DNA from 4 places in the Halomonas sp. NYA30 genome. Region 3 is predicted to be linked to each of the others. Evidence: predicted binding sites of a transcription regulator. Region 3 holds the regulator's gene; each other region holds the start of a gene.
What was found. Region 3 encodes LexA, which represses DNA repair genes until DNA is damaged. Its sites were predicted from a motif close to TACTGTNTANNTANACAGTA; they were not measured.
Positions count from the first base shown of each region.

Region 1 (7,337 bases), 1.3 Mb from region 3:
CCAGCGGGGCGGTGGACGCCAAACGCCCGACCAGCGTAGTGGTAAAGGCTTGGCGCCAGACGCCCAGACACTCAGATCTTCATGCACGCCGACGCAGTAGGTCAGTCCCCAGTCGGCAAGTTGCTCTCGCCACGCTGTTCCCTTGCCATAGGCTGCATCGGCCAACACGATGCCCGTCTTGATGCCTGCCTCCATCGTTTGACGAACCTGCTGCAAAGCGATGTCTGGCTTGGTGGCAAAGGCCACGTCGGCGGGAACGCTGGCCTAGTGACAGCGGTCGGGATTATCCGTCCAGGAGGCCGGCAAATAGAGCTGCCACGCCACCGGTAAGCTCGCCTGCTCCGTAGCGACTGACAAGATGACGGCGGCCTGGCAATTGTCTTGCTTACCGACTTCTCCAAACTATTCGGCTGACACCCACCGATGTCGGCCCTTCTTGCGGATAGCCGTATCATCGACCAAGTACTAGCGTAGGTGTGGCTGAGAGACCTGCAGAAAAAACGGGGTGCCGAGCGATAGCGCTCAAGCTTTCTTGGTAGCAGTTTGACTAGCTCCACCAACTTTTGTGCCGCTATCGGTGGGAAGTGGCAAAAGCTAAGAGTGGTAGATGCCGGTTTTGAAGCGCTGAGGGATTTCAATAGTTCTGCAATTTTGCAAAACAACACTGCAGTTTTGCAGTGCGTGATCAAGGAGAGCAAAACTAGTCACATCGAAAGTCTGCAATTTTGCAGGAAAAGCCATTTCATGAAATGTCCTGCAAAATTGCAGAGCAGGTCTGTTATATTGCAAAGCAAAAATTTTTAACTTATTGATTTTAAATAGATTTTTCGATAAGTGTAGGGTTATTAAATCTCTAACCTCTTTGAATTACCGAGCATCCAGGTGCCGAGGGTAATTGCTGCTGGTAGACGGCCTAATCGCCCAATAAGTTGGGCGATTAGGATGGAGCGAGCTACCGCGTTTGATTACTTATAAACCGGCAGCCGTGCGCAAACCTCAGCTACTTTATCCAGCACCTTCGCTTCGATGGCGCTGGTGTCTTCGCCTTTGGCCAGCACGTCCAGAATGTCGCAGATCCAGCCAGCCAGTTGGGTACACTCTTCTTCACCGAAACCGCGCGTGGTGACTGCCGGGGTGCCAATACGCAGGCCGGAGGTGACGAACGGGCTTTGCGGGTCGTTAGGAACGGCGTTCTTGTTCACGGTGATGTGGGCACGGCCCAGCGCCGCATCGGCATCTTTACCGGTTACGCCCTGCTTGATCAGCGAGAGCAGGAACAGGTGATCTTCGGTGCCACCGGAAACAATGTCGTAACCGCGGTCGATAAACACCTTGGCCATTGCCTTGGCGTTTTTCACTACCTGCTGCTGGTAGGTTTTGAACTCGGGCGACATGGCTTCTTTGAAGCACACTGCCTTGGCCGCGATCACGTGCATCAGCGGGCCGCCCTGGCCGCCGGGGAATACGGCGGATTGCAGCTTCTTCTCGATATCGGCGTCGTTTTCGGCCGAGAGAATCACACCACTACGCGGGCCGCGCAGCGTTTTGTGGGTGGTAGACGTGACCACGTGCGCATGGGGCAAGGGGCTCGGGTAAACACCCGCCGCTACCAAGCCTGAGACGTGCGCCATATCAACCAGTAAGTAAGCGCCTACTTCATCGGCGATTTCACGGAACTTGGCCCAATCCACAATTTGTGAATAAGCAGAGAAACCGGCAATGATCATTTTGGGCTTGTGCTCACGAGCAAGCTGGGCCACTTGGTCGTAATCGATCAGCTCTTGGTCATTGAGGCCGTACTGAATGGCATTGTAGTGCTTGCCCGAAAAGCTCGGCTTGGCACCGTGGGTCAAGTGACCACCTGCGTCCAGGCTCATGCCTAAAATGGTGTCGCCGGGCTTAACCAGTGCTTGGAAAACGGCGCTGTTGGCTTGCGAGCCCGAATGGGGCTGCACGTTAACGTAGGTAGCGCCGAACAGCTCTTTGGCGTAATCGATCGCTAGGTTTTCAGCGATATCGACGAATTCACAGCCGCCGTAGTAACGCTTGCCGGGGTAACCTTCGGCGTATTTATTGGTCAGCTGGCTGCCCTGGGCTTCGAGTACGCGGGGGCTGGCGTAGTTTTCTGAAGCAATCAGTTCGATGTGGGCTTCCTGGCGCGCCACTTCTTTCTGCATGGCATCAAACAGCACATCATCGAATCCGGCAATTGACATATCACGGCTGAACATCGGCGGGAACCTCGTAACGAGAAAGGATCATCATGGAAGAAGCGAGGCCGGTATCATAACGCAGCCTGACACTACTTTCATCGCATCCGCGTCAGGTCGTGCATGAGCGTGCTTCATGTTGTGCGAGCCAGCAAAGGCTGACCGATTGGGCAATAACGCTTTCGGTGTCATTCCGAATAGCCTCTTCTTTGTCATTGCGAGCGAAGCGCGGCGATCTCGGGTTAGTCTGCCACCGCTGCTTGAGATTGCCACGTCGCTGCACTACTCGTAATGACATGGGGAGGTAGAGCGATTATCGTAATGATGCTTAACCTAACGAGCGGCTACCATGTATTCCAAACGCTTTAATCGTGAAGTGCATATTACTCGCCACGCAAGAGAGCGTATGCAGCAGCGGGGCTTAAACGAAGCGCAGCTCAGCGAACTGCTGGAAACAGGCAAGACACGTTTTAAAGATGAAACTAGACTATGGATAGCTAAAGCGTTCGTGCAGCGCACCGACAACCTTATTTGTGCTGCAGTGGTATTGGAAGATCAGCTAATTGTAAAGACGGTGATGCACCATTTTGAATGGGAGGAAATGTCATGAGAACGACCTATGATGAGGCCGATGATATTTTAGTGCTCCATCTATCGGAGAAGCCTATTACCAAAGAGGTTTCTCAAGACTGGCATACGCATATCAGTTATGCCGAAGACGGCTCAATTGCTGAAATTGTTATCCTTGACGCGTCAAAGCAAGGAGCTTGGCCTTTGCTGAAGAGCCACGCTGCCTAGCTCTCCAGTCGTTGGCATCTTTCACTTCTTCCAACGCCCTTCTGGCATTATGATTGCTCGCTTTCTTAATCCCTTGAGAAAGCAGCGAAGCACCTCAGGCTTCCTGCCACCGCTGGCTGAGATTGCCGCCTCGTTGCACTCCTCGCAATGACATGGAGCGGTGTCATTCCGAATGCCCCCTCTTTGTCATTGCGAACTCAGTTAAGCAATCTCAGCACTGCCCGCCTATTTGCATTTTCCTTCACTCTGAAAAATACTGTATATTCATACATACACTTTAAGAGTCAGGATGCCGACAATGCCGGGCCAGTCTTCTCATTTTACCCCCGCCTTGCCGTTAAGCGCCCAGCCGCTGCCGTATTTAACCTTTTTGGGCCGCGCTGGCTTTAGCGGGTTTCCTTCGCCTGCGCAGGATTACGAGCCGTGCACGCTGGATCTCAATACCCGGCTGGTTAAAAACCCTACCCAGACGTTTTATGTCACCGCTACCGGTAACAGCATGGAGGGGTGGGGAATTTTTGAGGGTGACCTGCTTATCGTCGACCGCGGTATCGAGCCTCGCTTGGGCCACATTCTGGTCGCTATGCTGGAGGGCGAAGCGTTGATCAAACGCTACGCGCTTTACCAGGGAACGCCCCACCTCTGCTCCACCCATCCCCACTACCCGCCCTTGCCTCTTGAGGGCAGCGACTGTCAGCTATGGGGCGTAGTGCGCGCCGTCATCCATGAGTACGTGCGATGATTGGCCTGGTCGACGCCAATAACTTTACATACGAATGCTAGCATATGACGAATACAAAATACTGTGGTAACTATTGACATTGGAATGAGCCTACCCTAAGTTTCTTTCCAGAAATAGACAAGGAAGTGGGCTAGCCGCTCACGGCCAGAGGGCCCTCAGGCCCGCCCCTGGTAGGAAGAATTTCCGCTCTGATTACCAATGAAAGAGGGCAAAGAGAGTGGCTGTACCTTTTACAGCGATTCGGTGAGTCACGGCTTATAAAAGCTATCAAAGATCTGCCAGGTAACAGGAAACCCTATCCCTTAAAGTAGCCCGAGTTCTTGGGGTTCAGCTCCCAAAGCCCTGTGATCTCCCCAACCTTAAGGCAAACCTCAGAGCCGATAGAGAGGTGCGATTAGGTCTTCGATCTATTCGGGGTGTAGTGGTCAACTAATCCCGGACAGTAATTTAAGATTTTCCTCAGCGACAACGGGAGGCATGCCATCGTTAAACGAGTGAGGGCGCTGCTGGTTGTAGTAACCCATCAGATAGCCACTAACGTCTTTCTTGGCCTCAGGTAGATTTCGATATCCCAAAGCCGGTATCCACTCCGATTTCAGGCTCCGGAACAGTCTTTCCATCGGCGAGTTGTCCCAGCAGTTGCCACGTCGGCTCATGCTTTGTTTAATTCGATAGCGCCAAAGTCTTTGGCGGAACTTGCGGCTTGCATACTGACTACCCTGATCGGAATGGAACATGACGCTCTTTGGCTGACCACGTTGTTCCCAGGCGTGATCCAGCGCTTTCACAACAAGATCTGCATCCGGGCTGGACGACATGGCCCAGCCAACGACACGACGAGCATAAAGATCCAACACAACGGCCAGATAGTTCCAACGCTGGCCACTCCAGATATAAGTGATGTCACCACACCAGACCTGATCGGGCAGGTCTGGTGTAAATTTGCGGTCAAGATGGTTCGCAATATCAGGTCGCTCAACGGTCGCCTGCTTGTAAGCATGAGGGCCCGGCTGCTTACAGATCAACCCCATTTCGCTCATCAAACGCCGAACCTTGAAACGACCAATGGTGACGCCTTCTTCGCTGAGCAAACCTTTGATCGAGCGGCTGCCAGCTGAGCTGCGACTCTTTTTGAAAAGGCGGTTTACCTGAGCTTTTAAGGCCAGACGCTCAACATCCACGCGGTGCCGCCGCTGCCGGTACTCGTAGTAACTGGAGCGGCTAATATCAAACGCGTTACAGACCATTTCAACAGGCATTTGCTCACTCAACTGGTCTATCAGCGCGTACGATTCATGTCGTCCGACATCAAGAGAGCAGTAGCCTTTTTTAGGATGGTTTTTTCCATCTCAAGGCGTTTGCAGCGAGCCTCAAGCTCCTGAATACGCTGCTGTTCTGGGGTTAACGCTTTGCCCTTAGGCGTTACTCCCTGACGCTCGTCCGCAAGCTGGTGAACCCAGCGCCGGAGGGCGCTTTCACCGACACCCAACGAGGTACAAGCTTGGGGATAGCTGTACCCTTGGTCTAGTACTAGGCTGGCAGCTTCTTGCTTAAATTCAGGCGAAAAAGTACGTCGTTTCTTGGTCATCAGACACCTCGCTTATGGTGGCAATATTACCACCTACGTTGGTGTCCGGTTTTATTGAACCACTACATCGCTGACCTCCGAGAGTCCACGTTTCAACGCTTTGAAAAAAGAAATCTATGCGATAGAGGTGTATCTCAGTGTCGTCAACGGTTAAGAAATCGGCAGAGCAAGAGTTCAGGGATGCATTTGATCGGCTGAAAAAAGGTAAGACAATCCGCCTTCCTTTGGGGGCAGCTGTTACCCAAAACAACGTTGCGAGAGAAGCGGGACGAGATCCCTCAGCTTTGAAAAAGGACAGGTACCCTTTGCTGATACTTGAGGTTCAAGCCTACATAACTTCTAAGTCGGAGCAAAAGAGGAGCAGCAAGCGTACTACAGACAACAGGGCAAGAACCGATAAGCAGAAGATCGCAGACTATCGCAAGCAGATTGATCGCCTGAGTTCTATTGTGGCGGCGCAGAATTCGACTATCGAAGAGCTTCTGGATGAGATTGAGCGGTTGAAGGCCGGGAGGGTGTCACGCTTTTAGCCCTCCGGTTACACGTAATATTCCGGTAAGCTCATGATATTCAATGACGCATAGCAGGTTACGCTTTTCCGATTTGCTACCCAAATGATGCTACCACAATTTGGCCGCTCGGGTCGCAAAGCGAACATTCAGGGCCGAGTCCGAGGGGTTCAATTTGAGGCTACGGTGTGTCACACGCATCGGGGTAAGTCCATTGAGGCTGAGGGGCATGTCGTGCTTAAAGGGGTAATTCTCGGATTCAGTCGGGGTTGTGAACATGTCAGAACCGATAGAGCGCCCTTTGGACGCGCTATCCGGAGGCCCGAAGCAAAGGGTCTGGATTACCATGACCGTTGTCGAGGAAACGCAATTGGTCCTTCCCGATGAACCGACCTTAGCCCTGGATCTTGGCCGCTAGGTCGAGGGGTTCGATCTTATCCGGGAACTGAGTCGCCGGGGGCAAAACCATTGCCATAGCTATCGACGATCTCGCCAACGCCTGTCGCTGTGCCAACCACATTGTAGTGATGAGGGAAGGTTGTATTTATGCTGAGATCAGCCCCAAGATGTGGTGACAAGGGAGCTTATTGAATCGGTCAACTGAAGCCGCCGTGATCTCTTTCCCGATCCAGTAACTGGCACTCCCGCTCGTATTCTTAAACCCACACTCGTATTGCGGTCTCTAATCCAAAACGCCGCGTCCGATTCATTCTCAGTGATACTCAGGGCCTATGAACTACCCATAAACTGGCTCTCTTGCATCTGGGACAGACCAAGGTTTTGATAGGCGTTCGAGAACCAACAGCCCGTGACTGCAACTTACCTTCCGCGATTTATGTGATGAGTTAGCAAATGAGCTCGGTCGTCCAGGGTCGAAAACAGAATCGCAAAACAGATCCCGACAGCGGTCCCTATGAGGGTATCTACTACCCGCTCCTGCACCATCGCCATGCCAGCAAGGTCTGGTGCCGCCAGATAGCTCATAAACAGAGCCATGGGCGTAACCAGAACCTGGCCCAGTCCATAATTCGATCCGATGATGGTCTCGGTAGCGAACGACAGTAACGCCACCAGCCCAATAATGGTCCACACAGAGGGCTGGCTTAGCAGCACCAAAGCCACAAGGAGAGCGCCGAGTACGTTGCCTATGGTGCGCTGTAGGGCTCGGCTCATACTGATATGCAAATGGCTACCCTGTAACACGGCGACAGCGCCCATGGCCGCCCAACCGGCGTGCTGACCGCCAAACGCATAAGCAACATAAGCCGCCACGGCAGAGCCCAACACCATGCGCGCGACGGCGATCAACTTGTGACTGGCGGGCCGGCTTTTGAACCAATCCTGTGCCGCCGGTGTATCGTGGCGGAACACGTCGGTGATCATCACCACTAGCCAGGCAAGAGCAGCGGCCACTGCGGTCGCAGTCGTACGTTCGAGGACAGAGGCAAAGGTATCCACTTGGCCCATTGAAACGCTGGCGGCGAATATGA
Region 1 is NZ_OZ334477.1:1,323,212-1,330,548, reverse strand. It holds partial or broken gene ACWI0H_RS06170 (IS701 family transposase) at 1-465, opposite strand, end outside; gene glyA (serine hydroxymethyltransferase) at 966-2,231, opposite strand; gene ACWI0H_RS06160 (hypothetical protein) at 2,347-2,502, shown strand; gene ACWI0H_RS06155 (DUF4258 domain-containing protein) at 2,560-2,820, shown strand; gene ACWI0H_RS06150 (DUF2283 domain-containing protein) at 2,817-3,008, shown strand; gene ACWI0H_RS06145 (LexA family protein) at 3,307-3,750, shown strand; gene ACWI0H_RS06140 (CppA family protein) at 3,918-4,061, shown strand; one part of gene ACWI0H_RS06135 (IS3 family transposase) at 4,176-5,083, opposite strand; one part of gene ACWI0H_RS06135 (IS3 family transposase) at 5,083-5,338, opposite strand; gene ACWI0H_RS06130 (hypothetical protein) at 5,476-5,868, shown strand; gene ACWI0H_RS06125 (ATP-binding cassette domain-containing protein) at 6,125-6,265, shown strand; gene ACWI0H_RS06120 (FUSC family protein) at 6,667-7,337, opposite strand, start outside.
Region 1: a site for LexA is predicted at 3,263-3,282, ahead of ACWI0H_RS06145 (LexA family protein). Genes of this name have one in related genera too.

Region 2 (7,337 bases), 1.8 Mb from region 3:
CATATCGACTTCGATATTGGCATCGGCAATCGGGCCAAGAATACGAGAAGCGACGCCTGGCACATCCGGTGTGTTGAGCAAGGTCAGTTTGGCTTCATTCTTGGTAAAGGCGATACCGGAGATCAGTGGTTCTTCCATAGCGTCCTCGTCTTTGTCTGCTTCTGCAACAATTAGGGTACCGGGGCCGTCTTCAAAGCTCGACAGCACCCGCAGGGGTACGTTGTATTTACCGGCAAACTCTACTGCGCGGATCTGCAGCACCTTAGAGCCGAGACTGGCGAGTTCCAGCATCTCTTCCACGGTAATGCTCTCTAAGCGCTGCGCTTTGGAACATACGCGGGGGTCAGTAGTGTATACCCCGTCAACATCGGTGTAGATCTGGCACTCATCGGCGCCAAGTGCGGCGGCCAGGGCTACACCCGTGGTGTCAGAGCCACCACGGCCCAGGGTCGTGATGTTGCCGTCCTCATCGACCCCTTGGAAACCAGCCACGACCACTACCTGCCCTGCTTCCAGGTCAGCTTTTAGATCGTCGGTTTCGATGCGCTGGATACGCGCCTTGGTATAGGCGCTGTCCGTATGGATACCTACCTGGGCGCCAGTGTGTGAAGTGGCTTGCACGCCAATTTGCTGCAGCGCCATGGCGAGTAGGGAGATCGTCACCTGCTCGCCGGTCGACAGCAGCATATCCATCTCGCGCGGTGCGGGATCGTCATTAAGTGCCTGAGCCATGTCCGTGAGGCGGTTGGTTTCGCCGCTCATGGCCGAGACCACAACCACCACCTGATGGCCTTGATCGCGGAAGCCCTTAACCTTTTCCGCTACGGCCTTGATACGCTCGACAGAGCCCACCGAAGTGCCGCCGAACTTCTGTACGTATAGTGCCATATGCCGTTTTTCCTATGCGTTCGGGAATGGAGGGTGAAGTTACATTAATCACTAGGAGTCTTTGATTAACGTAATGAGCGCAGTTCAGACAAGGCGAAATTAGATGAAAAAGCGGAGTTTACATAAAGTAAATGAGCATTTTGAAGCTAATTTCAACGCCGTATGAACAAGCGCAATAGTTAATCAGAGATCTCCTAAACAAATAAGGCCGGTGACAATCATGCCACCGGCCTTTGGGTTTAGCTAAGTGCGTTTTCCAACCATGCCGGTACGCTCTTCAACGCATCCGGCAGGGCATCGGGCTGGCTACCTCCTGCCTGAGCCATATCCGCACGGCCACCACCTTTACCTCCCACTTGAGAGGCAACATGGTTAACCAGCTCACCGGCTTTCACTCGGCCGGTCAAATCTTGGGTTACCCCGGCAATCAGGCTGACTTTGCCCGCCACCTGGTCGGCAACCCCAAGGATAATGACCCCGGAACTGAGCTTGTTCTTAAGTTGGTCAAGAATGCCGCGCAGGTCTTTGCCAGAGACACCTTCCAACTGTGTCGCTAACAGTTTAACGCCGTTGACCTCTTGCACCTGACTCAGCATGTCACTACCCGCAGCACTGGCGAGCTTGGCTTTAAGCTGCTCAAGCTCTTTTTCTAAGCTACGATTGCGCTCAACCAGAGACTCTACCCGCGCTTCTACTTGCTCAGGCTTGGTCTTCAAACGTTCCCCCAAGCGCTCAAGGCGAGCTTCCTGCTCGCGGAAGTAAGCAAGTGCGTTTTCGCCGGTAATCGCTTCGATACGACGTACACCGGAGGCAATGCCCACTTCACTCATCACATGACAGCAGCCGATATCGCCACTGCGTGCCACGTGGGTACCACCGCACAACTCGATAGAGAAGTCATCGGCACCAATCGTCAGTACCCGCACATTCTCGGCGTATTTGGCCTCAAACAGCGCCGCCGCCCCTTTGGCTTTGGCTTGATCCAGGCTCATTTGCTCGGTTTTAGTCGGCGCATTAGCCAGTATCTGCTCATTGACCAACCGTTCGACTTCCGCCAACTGCTCGGCAGTCATCGGCTCAAAATGGCTAAAGTCGAAGCGCAGCCGCTCAGCATTAACCAGCGAGCCTTTTTGCTGCACGTGATCGCCTAGTACCATACGCAGCGCTTTGTGCAACAAGTGAGTCGCCGAGTGGTTACGGATCGTGGCGGTACGCAGGCTGGCATCCACTTCGCCGCGTACACTGGCGCCTACACTCAGCGAACCTTCCACCATAATGCCCTGGTGTAAGTGATGCCCGCTCTGCTTTTGGGTATCCGTTACCTGGAAACGACCGCCGTCGACATACAGGTAGCCGGTATCGCCCACCTGGCCTCCGGACTCACCGTAAAATGGCGTGCGATCTAGCACCACAACGCCCTTCTGCCCCGCTTCCAGCGCGGCCAGCGCATTGCCTTCGCTGTCGACCAGTGCCGTTACCTTGGCTTGACCCTCCAGGCGGTCATAGCCAGTAAAAGCGGTCTCACCGTCAAGCTCAATAGAGGCGCTGTAATCAGCGCCGAACTGGCTAGCCGCCCGGGCACGCTCGCGTTGGGCCTCTAAGGCCTGCTGAAAGCCCTCTTCATCGAGAGTGACGCCGCGTTCGCGGCACACATCAGCGGTGAGATCAAAAGGAAAGCCGTAGGTGTCGTAAAGCTTAAACACTGTTTCACCCGGCAGCACCTTGCCATCCAGCTCGGCTAAGGCTGCATTCAACAGCCCCATGCCATGGTCCAGGGTGCGAGCAAACTGCTCTTCTTCTTTCAACAGTACCCGAGTGATCTGGTCATTCGCTTCGCGAAGCTCTGGATACGCATCACCCATTTCGGCATCCAGCGCGTCCACCAGCTTGTGGAAGAACGGCTCTACGGCACCCAGCTTGTGACCATGTCGGATCGCGCGGCGAATGATGCGACGCAATACATAGCCACGCCCTTCGTTAGAAGGCAGTACACCGTCGGCAATCAGGAAGGCACAAGAGCGGATGTGGTCGGCAATCACGCGCAGCGAAGGTGTAGTGGTATCAGGGTGCCCGGTCGCTTTAGCCGCCGCCTGTAGCAGGCTCTGGAACAGATCAATTTCGTAGTTGGAATGCACGCCCTGCATGACGGCAGCTACGCGCTCCAAGCCCATACCGGTATCGATAGAGGGCTTGGGTAGCGGGTTGAGCGTTCCTTGGCTATCACGATCAAACTGCATGAACACCAGGTTCCAGATTTCGATGTAGCGGTCGCCATCTTCTTCCGGGCTACCGGGAGGGCCGCCCCATACCTCTGGACCGTGGTCAAAAAAGATTTCCGAACTCGGGCCACAAGGGCCGGTGTCGCCCATTTGCCAGAAGTTATCTTCGTCTAATTTGGAAAAGCGCTCGGGGTCAATACCGATCTCGTCTTTCCAGATACGTTCAGCTTCGTCATCGCTGACATGCACCGTGACCCACAGCTTCTCTTTAGGCAGACCTAGCGTTTCGGTCAGAAATACCCAGGCAAAGCGTATGGCGTCGTGCTTGAAGTAGTCGCCAAAACTGAAGTTACCCAGCATTTCAAAAAACGTGTGGTGACGTGCGGTATAGCCGACATTGTCTAAATCATTATGCTTACCGCCTGCGCGTACGCAGCGCTGCGCAGATGTTGCACGCACGTAGGGGCGTGGGTCGCGACCCAGAAATACATCTTTGAAAGGCACCATGCCGGCATTGGTAAAAAGCAGCGTCGGGTCATTGCCCGGCACTAAAGAGCTGGTGGGTACAATCGTATGCCCCTGCTCTTCAAAGAAGGTGAGAAAGGCCTGTCTAATTTCTGCGCTTTTCATAGGGTATCCGTAACAAGAAAGCGTGGTGTCCCAGGGCGCTGTCGACGCTACCCTCAGGGGTCGCAAAGAGGCCATTATAGCGCAGTTGTCAAACGACTAAAGCCGCACTTAGTGGCAGAGAGGCAAACAAATAGCTAGAAAAGCGTATGAGAGCGCTATTAGAAAAGTAAGAGCAGGCGTTTTATAGGCAGGGGGAAAGTATTACAGAGATAGAGAAAATGTATTACAGACAGGAAAGCGCATAGCGGATTTGCTCAAAATCGAAGCCACGACTAGCCAGAAAGCGCTCGCGTCGAGCGCGCTCTTTAGGCGTCTCACCAGGGCTATCGAAGCGTCGCGCCAGCGTTTCCCGGGCTAGCTCGAACCAGTCAACCTGCTCCCCTTCTTCCACCTCTTCAAAAGCGGTATTAAGGGTTTCCTGATCAACGCCGCGTTGGCGAAGCTCGCCTTTAATACGAATAACACCCTGGCCGCGCAGAATGCGCGAACGTACGAAACTAGCTGCAAAACGCGCATCAGATTGCAGGTCTTGCTCGGCCAGAGCGTCTAAACACTCGTCAATAGCGGTATCGTCGAAGGCTTTTTTCTTCAAGCGCTGGGCTAATTCGGCGCGAGAGTATTCGCGCCGAGCCAGTAGGCCAATCGCGATGTCACGGGGCGTGGCATCGCGCTGAGACATAAAGGCCATTAGATTGTCTCAGTTAGAACAGACTTAGAGCAGATCGTCATCGTTGGCATCCACTTCGGCCGCCGCTTCGGTAGGTGCACCTTCCTTCTCCTTTTTAGGATCAGGCTTGGCCAAGAGCTGCTCACGAATCTGTGTTTCGATTTCGAGCATAATGTCTGGATGCTCTTCCAGGTAAAGCGCAGAGTTTGCTTTACCCTGGCCAATTTTCTTGCCTTTATAGCTGTACCAAGCACCGGCTTTATCGACTAGGTTGCACTGCACGCCCAGGTCGATGACCTCACCAGCGTGGTAGATACCCTTGCCATAAAGAATCTGGAATTCAGCTTGGCGGAATGGTGGTGCCACCTTATTTTTGACCACTTTCACGCGGGTTTCGTTACCGGTGACTTCATCGCCCACTTTCACCGAGCCGGTGCGGCGAATATCCAGACGCACGCTGGCATAGAACTTAAGCGCGTTACCACCGGTAGTGGTTTCGGGTGAACCAAACATCACGCCGATCTTCATGCGGATCTGGTTGATGAAGATCACCAGGCAGTTGGCGTTTTTGATATTACCGGTGATCTTACGCAGCGCCTGTGACATCAAACGCGCCTGCAGGCCAACGTGGGAATCACCCATTTCGCCTTCGATTTCAGCGCGCGGAGTCAACGCAGCCACCGAGTCGATAACGATGACATCAACCCCGCCGGAGCGCACCAGCATGTCGGTAATTTCTAGCGCCTGCTCGCCAGTGTCCGGCTGGGAAATCAGTAGATCATTCAGGTTAACGCCCAGCTTTTCTGCGTAGCTGGGGTCAAGGGCGTGCTCGGCATCAACGAAAGCACACACTTTGCCCTGCTTTTGCGCTTGAGCAATCACCGAAAGGGTCAGTGTCGTTTTACCCGATGATTCCGGGCCAAAGATTTCGCAAACACGACCAAACGGCAGCCCGCCGATGCCAAGTGCGATATCCAGACCCAACGAACCCGTGGAAACCGACGGCATGACCACACGCGGTGCGTCGCCAAGACGCATGACGGTGCCCTTGCCGAACTGACGGTCGATTTGGGTGAGTGCAGCGTTTAGCGCTTTAGTGCGGTTGTCATCCTGAGCCATTCAGAGATTCCTCATAACAAGCTGTATAATTACCCAGTAGTATGCCAAAGATTGTGCCGTAAACAAATCCTTGATCACGCTTTCTCTTAACTATTTTCCTTCCTTACTCCTGCTTGCCTGCCTTCACCTGTGCATCCAGGCGTGCCACCAGCCCTGCCAGCGCCTGACGCACTGCCTGCTCGCGCACTGCTTGGCGATCCCCAGGGAAGTGGAAACACTCGGCTTGCTGCTCGGCAGTATCACCCCAGGCGATCCAAACGGTACCCACCGGCTTTTCAGCACTACCACCATCCGGCCCGGCCACCCCACTAACGGCAACGCCCAAGCCCGCACCGCTTTCCCGGCAGGCGCCTTGCACCATCGCTTTCACTACTTCTTCGCTCACCGCCCCGTGTTCTGCCAGTATAGCGTCTGGCACGCCGAGCAGGCGGGTCTTAGCCGCGTTCGCATAGGTCACATAGCCAGTTGTAAAGTAAGCAGAGCTACCCGCCGTGCTGGTAATCGCACTGGCGATACCACCGCCCGTGCAGGATTCAGCGGCGGTCACTTCCACCTTCAACTGCTGACAAAGCCGCCCTAGGCGCTGAGCTAACAGCGTCAAATCAAGATTTTTCAGGCTAGATACGCTGGGCACTATGGTCGCTCCTTCAAGTGAGTCGTCTGTTCAGCGTAGAATACTGTGTTTAGCTTTCTCAAAGAAATTGCTCAATCAGGACGCCCATGTCACAGGCCATTCCCCCTAACACGCCAATGATCACGCAGTATTTAAAGATCAAACGCGAACACCCCGAGGTTCTGCTGTTTTACCGGATGGGGGATTTTTACGAGCTATTTTTCGATGATGCCAAGCGCGCCGCGGCACTGCTGGATATTACGCTTACCCAGCGCGGCCAGTCGGGCGGCAAGCCCATCCCGATGGCAGGCGTACCTTACCATAGCGCTGAAGGCTATTTGGCGCGTCTGGTCGCCGGTGGCGAGTCAGTTGCCATCTGTGAGCAGATTGGCGACCCCGCTACCAGCAAAGGTCCCGTTGATCGCCAGGTAGTACGTATCGTCACCCCCGGCACGCTCCACGATGAAGCGCTGCTCGATGCCCGCCGCGACAACGTACTGGTATCAGTCTCCCCCGGTAAAGATAGCTGGGGCCTTGCCTGGCTGGAACTCTCTAGCGGCCGCTTCAACGTATTGGAAGTGGAAAGCGAAGCGGAGATGCTAGCCGAGCTTACCCGCCTCTCCCCTGCTGAGTTGCTGGTGCCCGAAAGCCTGACACTACCCGATGCCTGGTCGCAAAAGCGCAGCCTGCGCCGCCAAGGCGAGTGGCTGTTTGATTTGGAGAGCGCCACCCGCAGCCTGTGCGATCAGTTTGAAGTGCAGGATTTACGCGGCTTTGGCTGCGCGCACTTAACCACCGCACTGATTGCCGCCGGAGTGCTGATTGATTACGCCCGCGACACGCAGCGCTCGCGCTTGCCCCACGTGACCGCGATAAGCGTTGAGAATCGCGACGATGCAGTGGTAATCGACGCCGCCAGCCGACGTAACCTGGAAATCGATATTAACCTGGGTGGCAATAGCGACAACACCCTGGCGAGCGTGCTGGACACCTGCACCACCGCGATGGGCTCGCGGCTACTCAAACGCTGGCTGAATCGTCCGCTGCGCCAACGAGAGATTGTCCAAAACCGCCATGCAGGCGTGGCGTTGCTAAGCCTAGATGCCGCTTACATGTCACTGCGCGAGACGTTGAGCGATGTGGGCGATGTGGAGCGCATTCTGGCCCGGGTCGCGCTGTACAGCGCCCGGCCACGGGATTT
Region 2 is NZ_OZ334477.1:784,224-791,560, reverse strand. It holds gene ACWI0H_RS03645 (aspartate kinase) at 1-888, opposite strand, end outside; gene alaS (alanine--tRNA ligase) at 1,128-3,737, opposite strand; gene ACWI0H_RS03635 (regulatory protein RecX) at 3,961-4,425, opposite strand; gene recA (recombinase RecA) at 4,450-5,523, opposite strand; gene ACWI0H_RS03625 (CinA family protein) at 5,627-6,160, opposite strand; gene mutS (DNA mismatch repair protein MutS) at 6,244-7,337, shown strand, end outside.
Region 2: a site for LexA is predicted at 5,543-5,562, ahead of recA (recombinase RecA). Genes of this name have one in related genera too.

Region 3 (7,337 bases):
GTGGCATGCAAGTAATCCACTTCAAGCGGAAAGCCCAGCCGGGTTAGCAAATGCCCTGTGGTGATTAAGCCGCCATTCATAACGCAGTAAAAGACCGGCAGCTTGTCGCCTAAATCTCGCGTGATCGCTTCCGCCATACGATCAAGTGCCCGCTCTACCTCTTGCTGAGAAATAAGGCAGTCGGCGTTATCCATCAATTCACGCATTGAGTCCAATGACTCTAAGGCTTTTTTATCCAACTTTGACATCTAAACTCCAGGCGGGTTAAAAGCTTCAATTACATCAGTCGTGTGAATTTACACAGCATTGGGTTTCGGTTTATCAGCCAATGCTTCCAACTTAGCGTGGGTACGACGCCATCTGCCCAACGCACTTAGGGCATCGATATCAGGCCGTGCACGGCTGTAGCGCAGTTTGGCGGGACGTTTGGTTTCAATACCCCGGCAGGCTTCAATCACCTCAAGTGCAGCGGCGCGATCATTGCATACCAGCAACATATCGCAACCAGCCGCTAGTGCTGCCTGGGCTCGCTGTTTGGGCCCACCCGCCTCGTGGGCGCCCGCCATACTTAAATCATCAGAAAAGATGCAGCCTTTGAAGCCCAACGATTCACGCAGCATACCCAACCAATGAGGGGAAAACCCGGCAGGACGCGTATCGAAAGCACTGTAAATCACATGCGCAGGCATTACACCGTCTAACGGCGCGGCCAAATGGGCAAAGGGCACCAGGTCACGTTGTTTAATCACTTCTAGCGGGCGGTCATCCACCGGCAGCGCAACGTGAGAGTCTGCCGCAACTCCGCCGTGACCGGGGAAGTGCTTCCCGACAGCGGCCATACCAGCCTCATGGAGCCCTTGAATAAAGGCGCTGCCGAGCTGCGCCACATGCTGGGGATCGCGGCTAAAACTTCGGTCTCCAATAACACTTGAGATGCCGCTTTCGACATCCAGTACCGGAGCAAAGCTAAGATCCAAACCGCAGGCGGCCATTTCCATGCCCAATAGCCAGCCAGCATCTTTTGCGAGCGCAAGACCATCATCGGGGTTGGCGCTATAACACTCACCAATGCGAGCCATGGCAGGAAGACGCGTCATCCCTTCTTTAATACGCTGAACGCGGCCACCCTCTTGATCAACGGCAAGCAATAAGTCCGCACGCACACGTCGAATATCGCTGCAGAGCTGGCGTACTTGGTAGCCGTTCTGGACATTGCGGGCAAACAGAATAACGCCCCCTACCACCGGTTCTAGCAGCAAGCGCTTTTCTGCGGCCGTTAATTTCGGGCCTTCAAGGTCGAGCATGACCGGGCCTAACGGTTGAGTCATCGTGATAGGTCCATTAAAAAAGAGGCGGTGATTCTAGACGATCGTCTAGCGGTGTCAAAACAGATTAGTCAAACGACTGACGACCGCCGTGCAACCAAACGGGGGTACCTGGTAACGCTAACGAAAAGATATAGAGCAAATCACTATTGCGTAAACGAATACAGCCGTGGGATGCAGCAACGCCCATGGGCTGATCAGGGGGCGTACCATGAAGATAAATATAGCGACGCTGTGAATCGACCTGACCACCACGGTTCACGCCTTTTTCTAGTCCGCATAGCCACAGGATGCGGGTCAAAATCCAATCCCGCTTCGGATATGCTTCAGCTAGCGCAGGAGAAAATGCCTCCCCCGTCCAGCGACGACCCCGAAATACCGCATTATCAGGCATCCCGTTGCCGATCGCGGCTCTTATATAGTGCCAACCATGGGGTGTTTTGCCACTGCCGTTGTGCTCACCAACGCCCGCGAGGCCAGACGATATCTCACACTCATGCAGCACCTTCGGCCCTCGCCAACAGCGTAGCTGCTGCTGTGTGGTATCGATTTCCAACCAGATGTCCTCTACAGGGGGAAGCTCAGCGAGCTTGGGCGTTCGCATATTTTCCTTCTTCAAGTGCTGGGGGCAACGGTGCATTCATGGCAGCCACCACTACTGGGCGCAACCGCCTAACCAAATCCCGCACGGTGACCTGCTCTTGATAATCCTTTTCAGCGATATCGCGCAGTGCATCAAGGCCTGAAAGCGTAAAAATCACCGTACCAAGCATAAAGTGTAGCCGCCAAAAGCGTTCCGCGTCAGGCAAGTCGGGCGTGGCTTGACGCACTAACTCGGTGAAACGGGTAAACACATCACCATACTCTTGCTGAATATGACGCCTAAGATGCCCCTGCGCTTGGCTATAGGCAAGGCCCAGCAAGCGCATAAACACCTTTAAACTGTTGCGCTCAGCAGGCACTGCCAGCACGGTGGTCGCCATGGTTTCGAGTAGCGTTTCCAACGGAATAACGCGCCCTGCATGCTGGGCTTCAAGTTCATCAAGCGCAGTATGAAAACGCTGGGTGAACGGGTCCAGATAGCGTGAAAACACGGCCTGAATTAAGGCTTTTTTGGAACCAAAATGGTAATTCACCGCCGCTAAATTGACGCGCGCTTTGCTAGTGATGTTGCGCAGCGATGTTTCAGCAAAACCTCGCTCAGCAAACAGCACTTCAGCGGTGTCGAGTATTCGAGTTACCGTATCAGATTGAGCCATGCCGCTCTCCGGGGAAACGAGTGTTTAAAACATAGCAAAATACTATGCCATATCGCTGGTGGGCTCAACGCTTGATTTTCTGATGAAATATGGCTGTCTATATGAGTAGAAGCTTAGTTTAAAACGATTAGGAAAAATTCGGGGGCCTTTCTAGAGAGGGGGTTGACAAGACATGTACTGGACAGAGGAACATACTGTATACTTAACCACTTATCGATTAAGTCGACTTTTAATTTGTTACTGTCTATTCACTATTTTTGGAGTCTGGTATGTCGCGTCCGCTAACCGCTCGCCAACAGCACGTATTTGATTTTATTGTTAAGACCATGGGCGAATTTGGCTACCCTCCGACCCGTGCTGAAATTGCGAAAGCACTGGGGTTCCGCTCACCTAACGCCGCGGAAGAGCACCTGCGCGCGCTCGAGCGTAAAGGCGCTATTCGCATTATTCGCAATACTTCACGCGGTATTCGCCTACCCAATCAAGAGCCCCAGGAGTTAGTAGACAGCACCGCAAGTGCGTTGCCAGCTGCCAATATTGAAGCCTCGCCTGCTGGGCTGCCTGTGATTGGCGAAGTAGCCGCCGGGAGCCCTATCCTAGCGGCTGAGCATATTGACCGTTACTGCCCTCTGCCAGCCGAGTACTTCACTCCTAAAGCCGATTATCTGCTGCGTGTGCGGGGCCTTTCGATGAAGGATATTGGTATTTTAGAAGGTGATTTATTGGCAGTTCACCGTACCGAGCGGGTGCGCGATGGCCAGATTGTCGTTGCGCGCCTGGATGATGAAGTAACCGTTAAGCGCTTCAAACGCCAGGGCCACCAAGTAACGCTATTTGCGGAAAATGCAGACTTTGCGCCCATTGAAATCGACCTGCGTTCACAGTCACTCGATATCGAAGGTGTCGGCGTTGGCGTTATTCGTGGCGGTAATGGCCAGGCACTGGGCTAACCACCGTCGCTACTGCATGTCGATATAGCGGTGGTCATTAAAGGTGGCCACCCAATTAGGATGATAGACCAGCAGAATACTCAGCAGCATCCCGGTAATAAACGCCTCTGAAGGCATTAGTAGAGGTAAGAAGCGAGCATACTCCTGGGCAAGATAGATAGCGTTAGGGTCTGTACCTGCCACGATGATCAGCAGCACGGCAGCCAGCCCTGCCCCTAATGTTGCCAACGCCGCCCCAAAAAATCCGCAGGCAAATAGAAACACCATCAGGTTATCCGGCAGGCGGCGATCTACCAGCCGCCACACTGTGCCAATAATGGCAGCCGGAACAATGCCCGTTACCAGTACATTCGCCCCCAGTAGCGTCCACTCATTGCGGCCGATAATTACCATTGCCACATTAATGAGTATATTGCTGATCAGCGCTAATGGCGCTTTAAACACGAGTGTCATCAATACCGTAAAGACGAGATGCAGCGTTAGCCAGTCGACCGCCTGAGCGCGTAGCTGCCACATCAGCGCCACTGCCAGCGTTGCGCCTAACCAACGGTGCTGAAGAGCAGTGTCTTCCAGTAGCACTTGCCAGGGCCGCCGCCAAAGAGCCCACACCACTACGCCTAACGAGAGTAGCGAGGTGAATATCAGCGCCCAGGGCGCCAGTACACTTTGTGCGAACGACATAGCGGCTTCTCACATTATCGAGCGTTAGCTAAACACCACGGTCTTGTTGCCATGCACTAAAACCCGATCCTCAAGATGCCAGCGTAAACCGCGTGCGAGAACGGCTTTTTCAACATCACGCCCAAAGCGGACTAGATCGGTTGGGGTATGGCAGTGGCTAACGCGATGAATATCCTGTTCGATAATCGGGCCCGCGTCGAGTTCCTCGGTAACATAGTGGCAGGTGGCGCCAATCAGCTTCACTCCGCGCTGATATGCCTGGTGGTAGGGCTTAGCCCCAGCGAAAGAGGGTAAAAAACTGTGATGAATATTAATCACCCGCCCTGCATAGCGTGCGCACAGGTCAGGCGGCAGAATTTGCATATAACGCGCCAGCACGACGCAATCAGCACGTGCACTATCGATTTCTGCTTGCACCTTGGCAAATGACACTTGCTTGTTATCGGGGTCGACTGGCACATAGTGATAAGGAATGCCGTACCATTCGGTCAATGAACGCATATCGTCATGGTTGGAAATGACGCCAACAATATCGCAATCCAACTCACCCGCCTGCCAGCGATAAAGCAAATCTACCAAGCAGTGTGACTCTCTAGAGACCATCAATACCACCCGGCGGCGCTGCTGTGTATCCACCAATGACCACTGCATATCGAATTCGATTGCCACCGGCTCGAACGCTGCACGTAGCGCTTCTACCGACATCCCCACTGAATCCGCCAAGATTTCGTAACGCATAAAAAAACAGCCCGTTTCTAAATCAGAGTGCTGGCTGGCTTCAGTGATAGACCCCCCTTGCTTAGCAATAAAGCTCGATACTCGGGCCACAATACCTACCCGATCAGGGCAGGACACAACTAAACGATAATAATGGGACATGTGAGCGACTCTTGACCTATTTCTAAGGTAATTATGACAAACCAACGGCTTAGGTTGCATAGTGTATCGGAAGGCCAAGGATGATTGTTAGCCGCCCCTGCCTTCCCGTATAGTTGAGTCACTACTTTTTAGGCTTTTCATAACTGATGCACTCTCCACGCGTTCAAATTCGTCCCCGTCGTCGTCCTCCGCTGCGCATGTTGCCGCTGGGGGGATGCGGTGAGATTGGTATGAATCTAACGCTCTACGGCTACGATGATCACTGGATTGTCGTCGACTGCGGCATGATGATTCGCCAGGATCTCCCCAACTCACCGCTACAAGTGCCTAATCTTGATACACCAAAAGCATTAGGGATAGTCCCGAAAGCACTATTTGTTACCCACGGCCATGAAGACCACATTGGCGCCGTCGCTTGGCTCTGGCCGATGTGGAATTGTCCTATTTATGCCACGCCATTAGCCGCAGGGCTGTTACGCCTTAAATTTTCTGAACATCAACTTAGCAGCGCTGCGATTCATGTCATCGAACCAGGTGAGGCACTTGAAAGCGGGCCGTTTACGCTGCGCTACTTGTCGTTGACGCATTCAATACCCGAAAGCTGTGCCATTATGATGATGGCTGGTGGTTATCGCGTTTTACATACTGGTGACTGGAAACTTGATCCTGAGCCGCTTATCGGTTTACCGGTAAGCGCGGCGCAGTTTAGAGCGCTGGCCCCGGTCGATTTAGTGGTCGGCGATTCCACCAACGCCCCCATGCCAGGCCACTCCGGCAGCGAGGGTGATGTGGCGAGAGCATTGGTAAAAACCCTCGCCAACTGTCAGGGCCGTGTGGTGGTCTCTTGCTTTGCCAGTAACCTTGCGCGGGTATTAGCTATCGGGCGCGCAGCGCATCAGTGTGGCCGTCGCATCAGCTTAATGGGGCGCTCAATGGAGCGAATGGTTAGCGTTGCGCGTGGGCTTGGCTATATGGATGACTTACCGCCGCTGGTACCCAATCACGACCTGGGGTACCTCCCCCCGGATGAAGTGGTCATTATCGCCACCGGCAGCCAGGGTGAGGCCCGTGCCGCGCTTCAGCGTCTTGCTCAGGGCCGCCACCCCTTTGTGGATCTTCAGCCCGGCGATAATGTCATCTTCTCGGCTAAAGCCATTCCAGGCAACGAACGCCCTATTGAACAGCTAAAAAAACGTTTAGCGCAGTTAGGTGTTCGTATTTACGACGAAATCAACCATCCCGAGTTACATGCTACTGGGCACCCCGCTCATGATGAGTTAATCAAACTCTATCAATGGATTAAGCCGAAGCACCTGATGCCTGTCCACGGCGAAGCAAGGCATCAGCAGGCGCATCAGGCAATTGCCCGTCAATTAGAGATCAGTGCGCCGTTGTCGCCAGTTAATGGCGATTTAATCAGCTTTGATAACCAAGGGCTGCGCTGCGAGGCACGCTATCCCCAGCCGCCCTGCATCGTCAGCCAAAACAGCGTGGTTCCTCACCCAGGGTTGGAAGTAAAAGACGCCAGTACGGCACGTCGTGGCAGTTTGTACCTAGCACTGCCGGTGACCGCGACTGATACGGGCTGGGCGCGCATTGGACGTTTGATGCTGGATGCGACGGGTGCCAGCCCGCTGGATGAAGATAGCTTTAGTGATTGGCTGGATGATCAGCTTGATGAGATTGCCGCCGACACACTGGCCGACCTTCGCCAAGCATTGCAGCCTCGCTTGGTACACTGGCTGGCGGAGCATATGCAGCACCTGCCCGATGTGCATCTTCAAATTATGGCCGCCGAAATGCCAGAAGCCCTTACCCTGGAAAATGCTGCCAATCGTTAGTGGTGCATCATTGCGGAGTAGCAAGACGTGGCAAACTCACTCCCAGCGTGCCGCGTCTTGTTGGTCAGAGTGGCGTTCTTTGACCCAATATTCTCCCCGAGTGGAGTGCTCTTTCTTCCAAAAAGGCGCCTGGGTTTTTAAAAAATCCATAATAAAATCGCAGGCTTCAAATGCCTCTCGGCGGTGAGCACTAGCTACAAGCACCCGCACGATGGGGTCGCCAGGGCCCAGATAACCAACGCGATGAATTATCCGCACCGCTTGTAGCGACCAACGCTGCCACGCCTGCTCGCCAATCTCCGTTAGCGTGCGCTCGGTCATACCGGGGTAATGCTCCAGTGTTAACCCCGTAACATCGGGCGTCTCGTTGAAATCACGCACCAGTCCGGTAAAGCTCACCAC
Region 3 is NZ_OZ334477.1:2,620,929-2,628,265, forward strand. It holds gene ACWI0H_RS12125 (hypoxanthine-guanine phosphoribosyltransferase) at 1-248, opposite strand, end outside; gene nagZ (beta-N-acetylhexosaminidase) at 297-1,328, opposite strand; gene ACWI0H_RS12135 (L,D-transpeptidase) at 1,393-1,929, opposite strand; gene ACWI0H_RS12140 (TetR/AcrR family transcriptional regulator) at 1,907-2,584, opposite strand; gene lexA (transcriptional repressor LexA) at 2,854-3,534, shown strand; gene ACWI0H_RS12150 (energy-coupling factor ABC transporter permease) at 3,544-4,215, opposite strand; gene purU (formyltetrahydrofolate deformylase) at 4,240-5,094, opposite strand; gene ACWI0H_RS12160 (ribonuclease J) at 5,325-6,935, shown strand; gene moaE (molybdopterin synthase catalytic subunit MoaE) at 6,972-7,337, opposite strand, start outside.

Region 4 (7,337 bases), 1.8 Mb from region 3:
CAGGTTCGTGCCGCGCGAGATATCGCCATTGGCGTCGGCTACAGCGATGGCATGCTCTACAACTTCTACAAAGTTGCCATTGCCTCTGGTATCGCGCCGCTGATTATCTTTATGGGTGTCGGGGCAATGACCGACTTTGGCCCGCTGTTGGCCAATCCGCGCACGCTATTTTTAGGCGCCGCCGCCCAGTTTGGTATCTTTGCCACGCTGTTTGGCGCTGTGGTGCTTACCTCGATGGGCGTGATGGACTTCTCGCTTAATCAGGCAGCCGCCATTGGTATTATTGGTGGCGCTGACGGCCCAACGTCTATTTACGTTTCTAGCGTGCTGGCACCTGAGCTATTGGGGGCGATTGCCGTGGCCGCCTACGCCTATATGGCGTTGGTGCCGCTGATTCAGCCGCCGATCATGCGTCTTTTGACGTCCCAGAAAGAGCGGGAAATCAAAATGACGCAGTTGCGGCCAGTGTCCAAGCTGGAAAAAGTGATCTTTCCGCTAATGCTGCTGATTCTGGTTGCCCTGTTTCTGCCTGATGCCGCGCCGCTGCTGGGGATGTTCTGTTTCGGTAACCTGATGCGCGAGTGCGGCGTGGTAGAGCGCTTATCGGATACTGCACAAAACGCTCTGATCAATATCGTGACGATAATCCTCGGCTTATCGGTGGGCTCTAAGCTAATGGCCGAGAGTTTCCTGGCGTTTGAGACCCTGGGGATATTAGGGCTGGGCATTGTGGCCTTTGGAATAGGCACTGCCGCGGGCGTATTGATGGCAAAGCTGATGAATTTAGTCAGCAAAATGCCCATCAACCCGTTAATTGGTGCTGCGGGTGTTTCTGCGGTGCCGATGGCGGCACGGGTTGCCAACAAAGTGGGCCTGGAAGCAAACCCGCATAACTTCCTGCTGATGCACGCCATGGGCCCCAACGTCGCAGGGGTTATTGGGTCGGCAGTCGCGGCTGGGGTAATGATTAAATACCTGGGCTAACGCAGAAAGAGTGAGAATACGAGCGCGGCGTACTGACAGGTTCAGTATGTCGCGTTTTTTTTGAAGGGCTTTTTTGAAGTGCTGTTTCGAAGGGCTATCTAGCTAGCGAGTGAGAATATCGATAGCGCTCTTCAAGCGGTTTTCTAGCGGGGAAAGGTCAAATGGGTTGTCCCGTGGCCAGCCAATGGTCAGACGAACACCGTCGCCATCGTAATCCGCTTGCTCAATGGGAATAGCCTGCTCTTCGCACCAGGCGCGGGCAATCGCTTCGTTGGCAAAACCGAGCCGCAGGGTATAAAGATCGCGCTCGACCACTTCCCGGGTAGGTAGCGTCTCCAAAGCATGGCTAACCGCCTGGGCGTAAGCGCGGGCCAAGCCGCCGGTACCGAGCTTCGTGCCGCCAAAATAGCGGATCACCACGCAACCGATTTGACCTAATTGGCTGCCCTGCAGAACTTGATACATTGGGCGACCTGCGGTGCCGCCAGGTTCGCCATCATCAGAGAAGCCAATCAAATTTTGCTCGCCGGGTGGGCCAGCAATATAGGCCGTGCAGTGATGGCTCGCATTGGGATGCTCGGCTTTAGCCGCCGCCAGCATGCGAGTGAATGCATCAATATCTGAGGCGTGGCAGGTCCAGGTAATAAAGTGACTCTTTTCGACTTCGATGTCAGTGGTCTGCCAAGACGAAAGGGGGAGTTCCGGCACCCGGTAACGCATTAATGCTCCGTGATAGTAGCCTTATTTTGCAGGCCAGTTTTTGGATGAGATTCAACACCCATCACCATGCCGAGCACCTGAATATCACGGTTATGCAAAAATAGCGCTGGCTGCAACGTATCCTCAGGCCATAGCTCTACGCCAAAGCGGCTGATCGAGAGCTGCTTCAAGACGATTTTTTGCTGGTTGATTTCGGCAACGGCGGTTTCTGTTTGGGCATCATGCTGATAACGCCGAATAATAATGACATCGCCATCGAACAAGTTGCAATCACGCATTGCGTTACCACGCACTTTAAGCGCATAGGTATTGCGACGGGTAATGCTAGGCGTCGGCGCATAGGTACGCGGGACCGAGTGTAAGTGGTTAGGCTTAACGGTAGGTGCTGCCATCGATATGGTCATTGAGAAATCTCCATTGCATGTTCTTTCATACAGTGGTTTTCAGTATAGACCTGTTTTTGCATACAGTGCTAGCAGTAATTGGTCTTACGCCATATTGATTGAGGTCATGCTGCGACCCAGCGCCGCATAGAGTGAGTGGCGAGAAACGGGCTTTCCGTGTAGAGTTCGACGCGAAATCAATGTGCCTGGAGAGACTCTTGAGCCTGTGTCTACAAGCCCGACAGCTGTCCTGCGAACGTGATGATCGCTCACTGTTTAAGGGGCTTGATCTCGACATTCGCAGCGGGGAAATCGTGCGAATTGAAGGGCCTAATGGCAGTGGTAAAACAAGCCTGCTTAAAATTCTCTCCGGGCAACTGAGCGACTATCAAGGCGAGCTGTTCTGGAATGGCGCTGCGATGCAGAGTGTCCGTGAACATTTTCTCGCTAATTTGCTCTATTTAGGACATGCCCCCGGCATCAAGTCTGGGCTATCCCCCTTAGAAAATTTAGCGTGGTATCAGGCGCTGAGTGGCGAGAGAAGTGGAGGACAGGGCAGCGGGGCGCATGAAGGCGAGGAGCAGCGCCTGGATGCCCTTGAACAGGTTGGCCTGGCAGGCTTTGAAGACGTGCCCGCCGGTCAACTTTCGGCAGGCCAGCAGCGCCGTGTGGCGCTGGCGCGATTGACGCTGACACCCCGCGCGCTGTGGGTGCTAGACGAGCCCTTCACCGCCATAGATCGCCACGGCGTTGCAGCCCTTGAAAGGCAACTGATTAGACATGCTCAAGCGGGCGGCTGCGTGCTAGTAACGACACACCACGAGCTAGCCGCGTCATCGCTGTTAAGACGCATAGCGCTTGGGTAGAGGAGACCGGATTGCAGAAAACAGGGTTGCAGCAAACAGGGCTGCACAGCTCTTCAGATAGCTCTCTAAACGGATCAGACTCCGTCATGGATGCCCCTTCAGTGCCATTGCTTGAGCATCAGGGCGGGCTGATGATCGCGGTGAAGGCCACGTTGGTGCGTGATTTGACGCTGCTGCTGAGACGTCGCGGTGAAGTGCTCAATCCGCTGGTGTTTTTTGCTCTGGTGATCACCCTGTTTCCGATCGCTATTTCACCCGACCCGGAGTTGTTGGCGACGATTGCGCCAGGGTTGCTATGGGTGGCGGCACTGCTAGCCGCGCTGCTGTCACTAGATAGCCTGTTTCGCAGCGACTACGACGACGGCAGCCTTGAGCAGCTGTTACTCGCCCCACAGCCGCTGGCTGCATTAAGCGTGGCGAAAGTGGCCGTACATTGGCTGCTGACCGGGCTGCCGTTAGCACTGATGGCGCCACTGCTGGGCATTATGCTCGCACTGCCTGCGGGTAGTTACGCAGTGCTGGCGCTGTCGCTGGCGTTGGGTACGGCAAGCTTGAGCCTGATTGGTGCCATTGGTGCGGCGTTAACCGTCGGCTTGGCGCGGGGCGGCGTACTGCTCTCGCTGCTAGTGCTGCCGCTGTATATTCCTGTGCTCATTTTTGGCGCAGGCGCGGTCCAGGCGGCTATTTTGGGCGACGGTGTCTCTGCGCACTTGGCGATTTTAGGCGCGCTGCTGGCCGCCTCACTTATGTTAGCGCCGTGGGCGATTGCCGCATCGCTGCGTATCAGTATTAACGGTTAAGGACAGGACACGCTATGTGGGCCTTTATACACAAACTGGGATCACCCAAGTGGTTCTATGGCATTAGCGCCAAATTACAGCCCTGGTTTTGGGCTGCAGCGGCGCTGTTGCTGGTCACTGGCTCGCTGTGGGGGCTGGCGTTTGCGCCTGCGGATTATCAGCAGGGCAACAGTTTCCGGATCATTTATGTTCACGTGCCCGCGGCTTTTTTAGCACAATCGATTTTTGTCTCCATGGCAGTATCTGGGCTGGTGTTTATGGTCTGGAAAATTAAAATCGCCGATATGGCGGCGGCAGTCATGGCACCGCTGGGCGCTGCGATGACCTTTGTTGCGCTATTTTCTGGCGCTGTATGGGGTGTGCCGACCTGGGGTACCTGGTGGATGTGGGATGCGCGTCTGACGTCGATGCTGATCCTGCTCTTTCTCTATTTAGGCGTGATTGCCCTGCGCGGTGCGTTTACCAGCCGCGATAGTGCCTCACGGGCCGCCTCTGTGCTGGCCATGGTGGGCGTCATCAACATTCCTATCATCAAATACTCGGTGGATTGGTGGTACACCCTGCACCAACCAGCCTCGTTTACGTTAACCTCGCGCCCGACGATGCCCACCGAAATGTGGCTACCGCTGGTCATTATGGTGCTGGGTTTCTACAGCTTTTTTATTGCCTTGACGCTGATGCGTACGCGCAGCGAGATCCTACGCCGAGAGTCGAGCAAGCGCTGGGTACAGGAGCTCGTTAACGGCCAGGTAGTGAATGCACAGGCAGAGGAGACGCGCTAATGGCATTTGCCTCATTTTCCGAATTTTTCGCCATGGGTGGCCATGCGCCTTACGTATGGTCTGCCTGGGGAGTAACGGCACTGCTGCTGGTGGCCAGCGTTTGGCATGCACGCGTTGAACAGCGTCAGTTACTGAATGGCATAAAGCGTCGGGCACGGCGCGCAAATAGCTTGAGAGAGAACGCCCAATGACCCCTAAACGTAAACAGAAACTCTTCGTCATTTTGGGTTTGGTATCGTTAACCGCGATTGCTGTTGGGCTAACGCTGTATGCGCTACGTGCCAACATTAATCTGTTTTTTAGCCCGGTACAGATCGCCCAGGGCGATGCGCCCATGGAACGACAGATTCGCGCGGGTGGCATGGTGAAAGAGGGCTCGGTGTCCCGTGACCCGGAAAGCCTGGACGTAGCGTTTACCGTGACCGATTACGTCGATGACCTAGAGGTCTACTACAGCGGCATCCTTCCCGACCTGTTCCGCGAAGGCCAAGGTGTGGTGGTGGTCGGGGAGCTTCAAGCTGATGGCCGTTTGTATGCCGATAAAGTGCTGGCGCGTCACGATGAGAACTACATGCCGCCTGAAGTAGCGCAAGCACTTGAAGAGGCGGGCTATTCGCCGGCTGACTATCAGGCCAAGGCTGCCGAAGTGGGTAAGCGGCTTGATGAAGAGGGCGTCCCCCAAGCAAGCGAGTATTAACCCCCATCGTTTAACCGACTTGCCCTACCGCCAGTGCTAATTCGGAGCGCACATGCTGATTAAAATGATTCCTGAAATTGGCCACTTCGCCCTCATCATCGCGCTGCTAATGGCGATGGTGCAGGCAGTGATGCCGCTGGCCGGTGCAGCGACCCGCCGCCCACTGTGGATGGCGTATGGCCAGCCCATGGCGGCCGGGCAGTTTCTGTTTATTGCCATCGCCTACGCCTGTTTGACCGCGAGCTACATGCTGGATGATTTTAGCGTGGCGAATGTGGCCAATAACTCCAACTCGCTGTTGCCGTGGTACTACAAATTCAGCGCGGTGTGGGGCAACCACGAAGGCTCTGTTCTGCTATGGAGCCTGATGCTGGCGGGCTGGGGCTTTGCCGCCAGCCTGTTCACCGGCAACCTGCCCCGGGATATGGTCGCTCGAGTGATGGGCGTGATGGGCATGGTGTGCGTTGGCTTCTTACTGTTTATCCTGATCACGTCTAATCCTTTTGAGCGTTTGCTCCCCGACATGCCGCAAGACGGTGCTGACCTCAACCCGCTGCTGCAAGACTTCGGGCTAGTGGTGCATCCGCCGATGCTTTACATGGGCTATGTGGGTTTTTCAGTGGTCTTTGCCTTTGCAATTGCCGCTCTCATGGGGGGGCGCCTAGACGCCGCCTGGACGCGCTGGGCACGTCCCTGGACGAATCTGGCCTGGGCGTTTTTAACCGTGGGGATCGCCCTGGGCAGTTGGTGGGCCTATTACGAGCTTGGCTGGGGCGGCTGGTGGTTCTGGGATCCAGTCGAAAACGCGTCGTTGCTGCCCTGGTTAACGGGGACTGCGCTGGTGCACTCGCTGGCGGTGACCGAAAAGCGCGGCTCGTTTAAGAGCTGGACCGTGCTATTGGCGATTTCGACCTTTTCGCTGTCGCTGATGGGAACCTTCCTGGTGCGCTCCGGCGTGCTCACCTCGGTACATGCGTTTGCCAACGACCCTGCCCGTGGCTTTTTTATCCTGATGCTGCTGGCGATTACGGTGACGCTCTCGCTGCTCGTGTTTGCGCTGCGAGCCCCGCGAGTTAGCCATAAAGTGGGCTTTAACTGGCTCTCGCGGGATGCGCTGCTGCTGGTCAATAATATCTTCCTGGTCATCATGACGGTCACTGTATTGCTCGGTACCGTCTATCCGCTGATTCTTGACTCCCTGGGGCTGGGTAAAATCAGCGTGGGCCCGCCCTACTTCAATGCGCTGTTTGTACCGCTCACCGTGATGATGTGCATCTTTATGGGACTAGGCTCGGTAACGCGCTGGAAGGGGATGGCGGTGCGCGACCTAGTCCGTAAGCTCTGGTTGGCGGGCGTTGCTGCGCTGGTGTTGGGCATGCTGATGCCGTTGCTGTATCGCGGTGAGTGGAATCTGTTTGTCTCTTTGGGGATCGTCTCTGCGCTATGGATTGTGCTGCCGATGGTGCGCGATGTATTCGATAAAACCCGTCACGCCAGCTCGTTCATCGCCGGGTTACGCAAACTCTCACTCTCTTACTGGGGCATGGTGTTAGGACACATTGGTGTGGCGGTCACGATTGTGGGTGTTGCGGTGGTTTCCAACTACAACATTGAGCGTAATGTGCGCATGTCGCCGGGTACCACGGTTGAAGTGGCGGGCTATCAGTTCACCATGACGGAGTTAGCCGAGCGTCGCGGGCCAAACTTTTTGGCAGACACCACGATCCTTCAGGTACAGCGTGGCGACACCGGTAGCAGTTTCACCATGCGTCCTGAAAAACGCCTTTATCTCGCGACCGGTATGCCGATGACCCAGGTGGCTCTGCGGCCGGGGCTATTCCGTGATCTCTATGTGGCCATGGGCGAAGACCTTGGTGACGGCAGTTGGGCGATGCGTGTCCAATACAAACCGTTTGTGCGCTGGCTATGGCTGGGCGCCCTGTTAATGGCATTTGGCGGTGTACTGGCAGTGCTCGACAAACGCTATCGTCGCGCCGCAGTCACCCGTGAAATGCCCCAGGCCGCCACTAAAGCCGATTCATCGCAGGAGGCCACTGTATGAAGCGTCGGTTACTGCTATTACTGCTGCCGGTTTGCTTTTTAGG
Region 4 is NZ_OZ334477.1:796,804-804,140, forward strand. It holds gene ACWI0H_RS03685 (sodium ion-translocating decarboxylase subunit beta) at 1-984, shown strand, start outside; gene ACWI0H_RS03690 (IMPACT family protein) at 1,087-1,704, opposite strand; gene ACWI0H_RS03695 (LexA family protein) at 1,704-2,108, opposite strand; gene ccmA (cytochrome c biogenesis heme-transporting ATPase CcmA) at 2,306-2,953, shown strand; gene ccmB (heme exporter protein CcmB) at 3,040-3,753, shown strand; gene ACWI0H_RS03710 (heme ABC transporter permease) at 3,768-4,535, shown strand; gene ccmD (heme exporter protein CcmD) at 4,535-4,726, shown strand; gene ccmE (cytochrome c maturation protein CcmE) at 4,723-5,232, shown strand; gene ACWI0H_RS03725 (heme lyase CcmF/NrfE family subunit) at 5,285-7,294, shown strand; gene ACWI0H_RS03730 (DsbE family thiol:disulfide interchange protein) at 7,291-7,337, shown strand, end outside.
Region 4: a site for LexA is predicted at 2,157-2,176, ahead of ACWI0H_RS03695 (LexA family protein). Genes of this name have one in related genera too.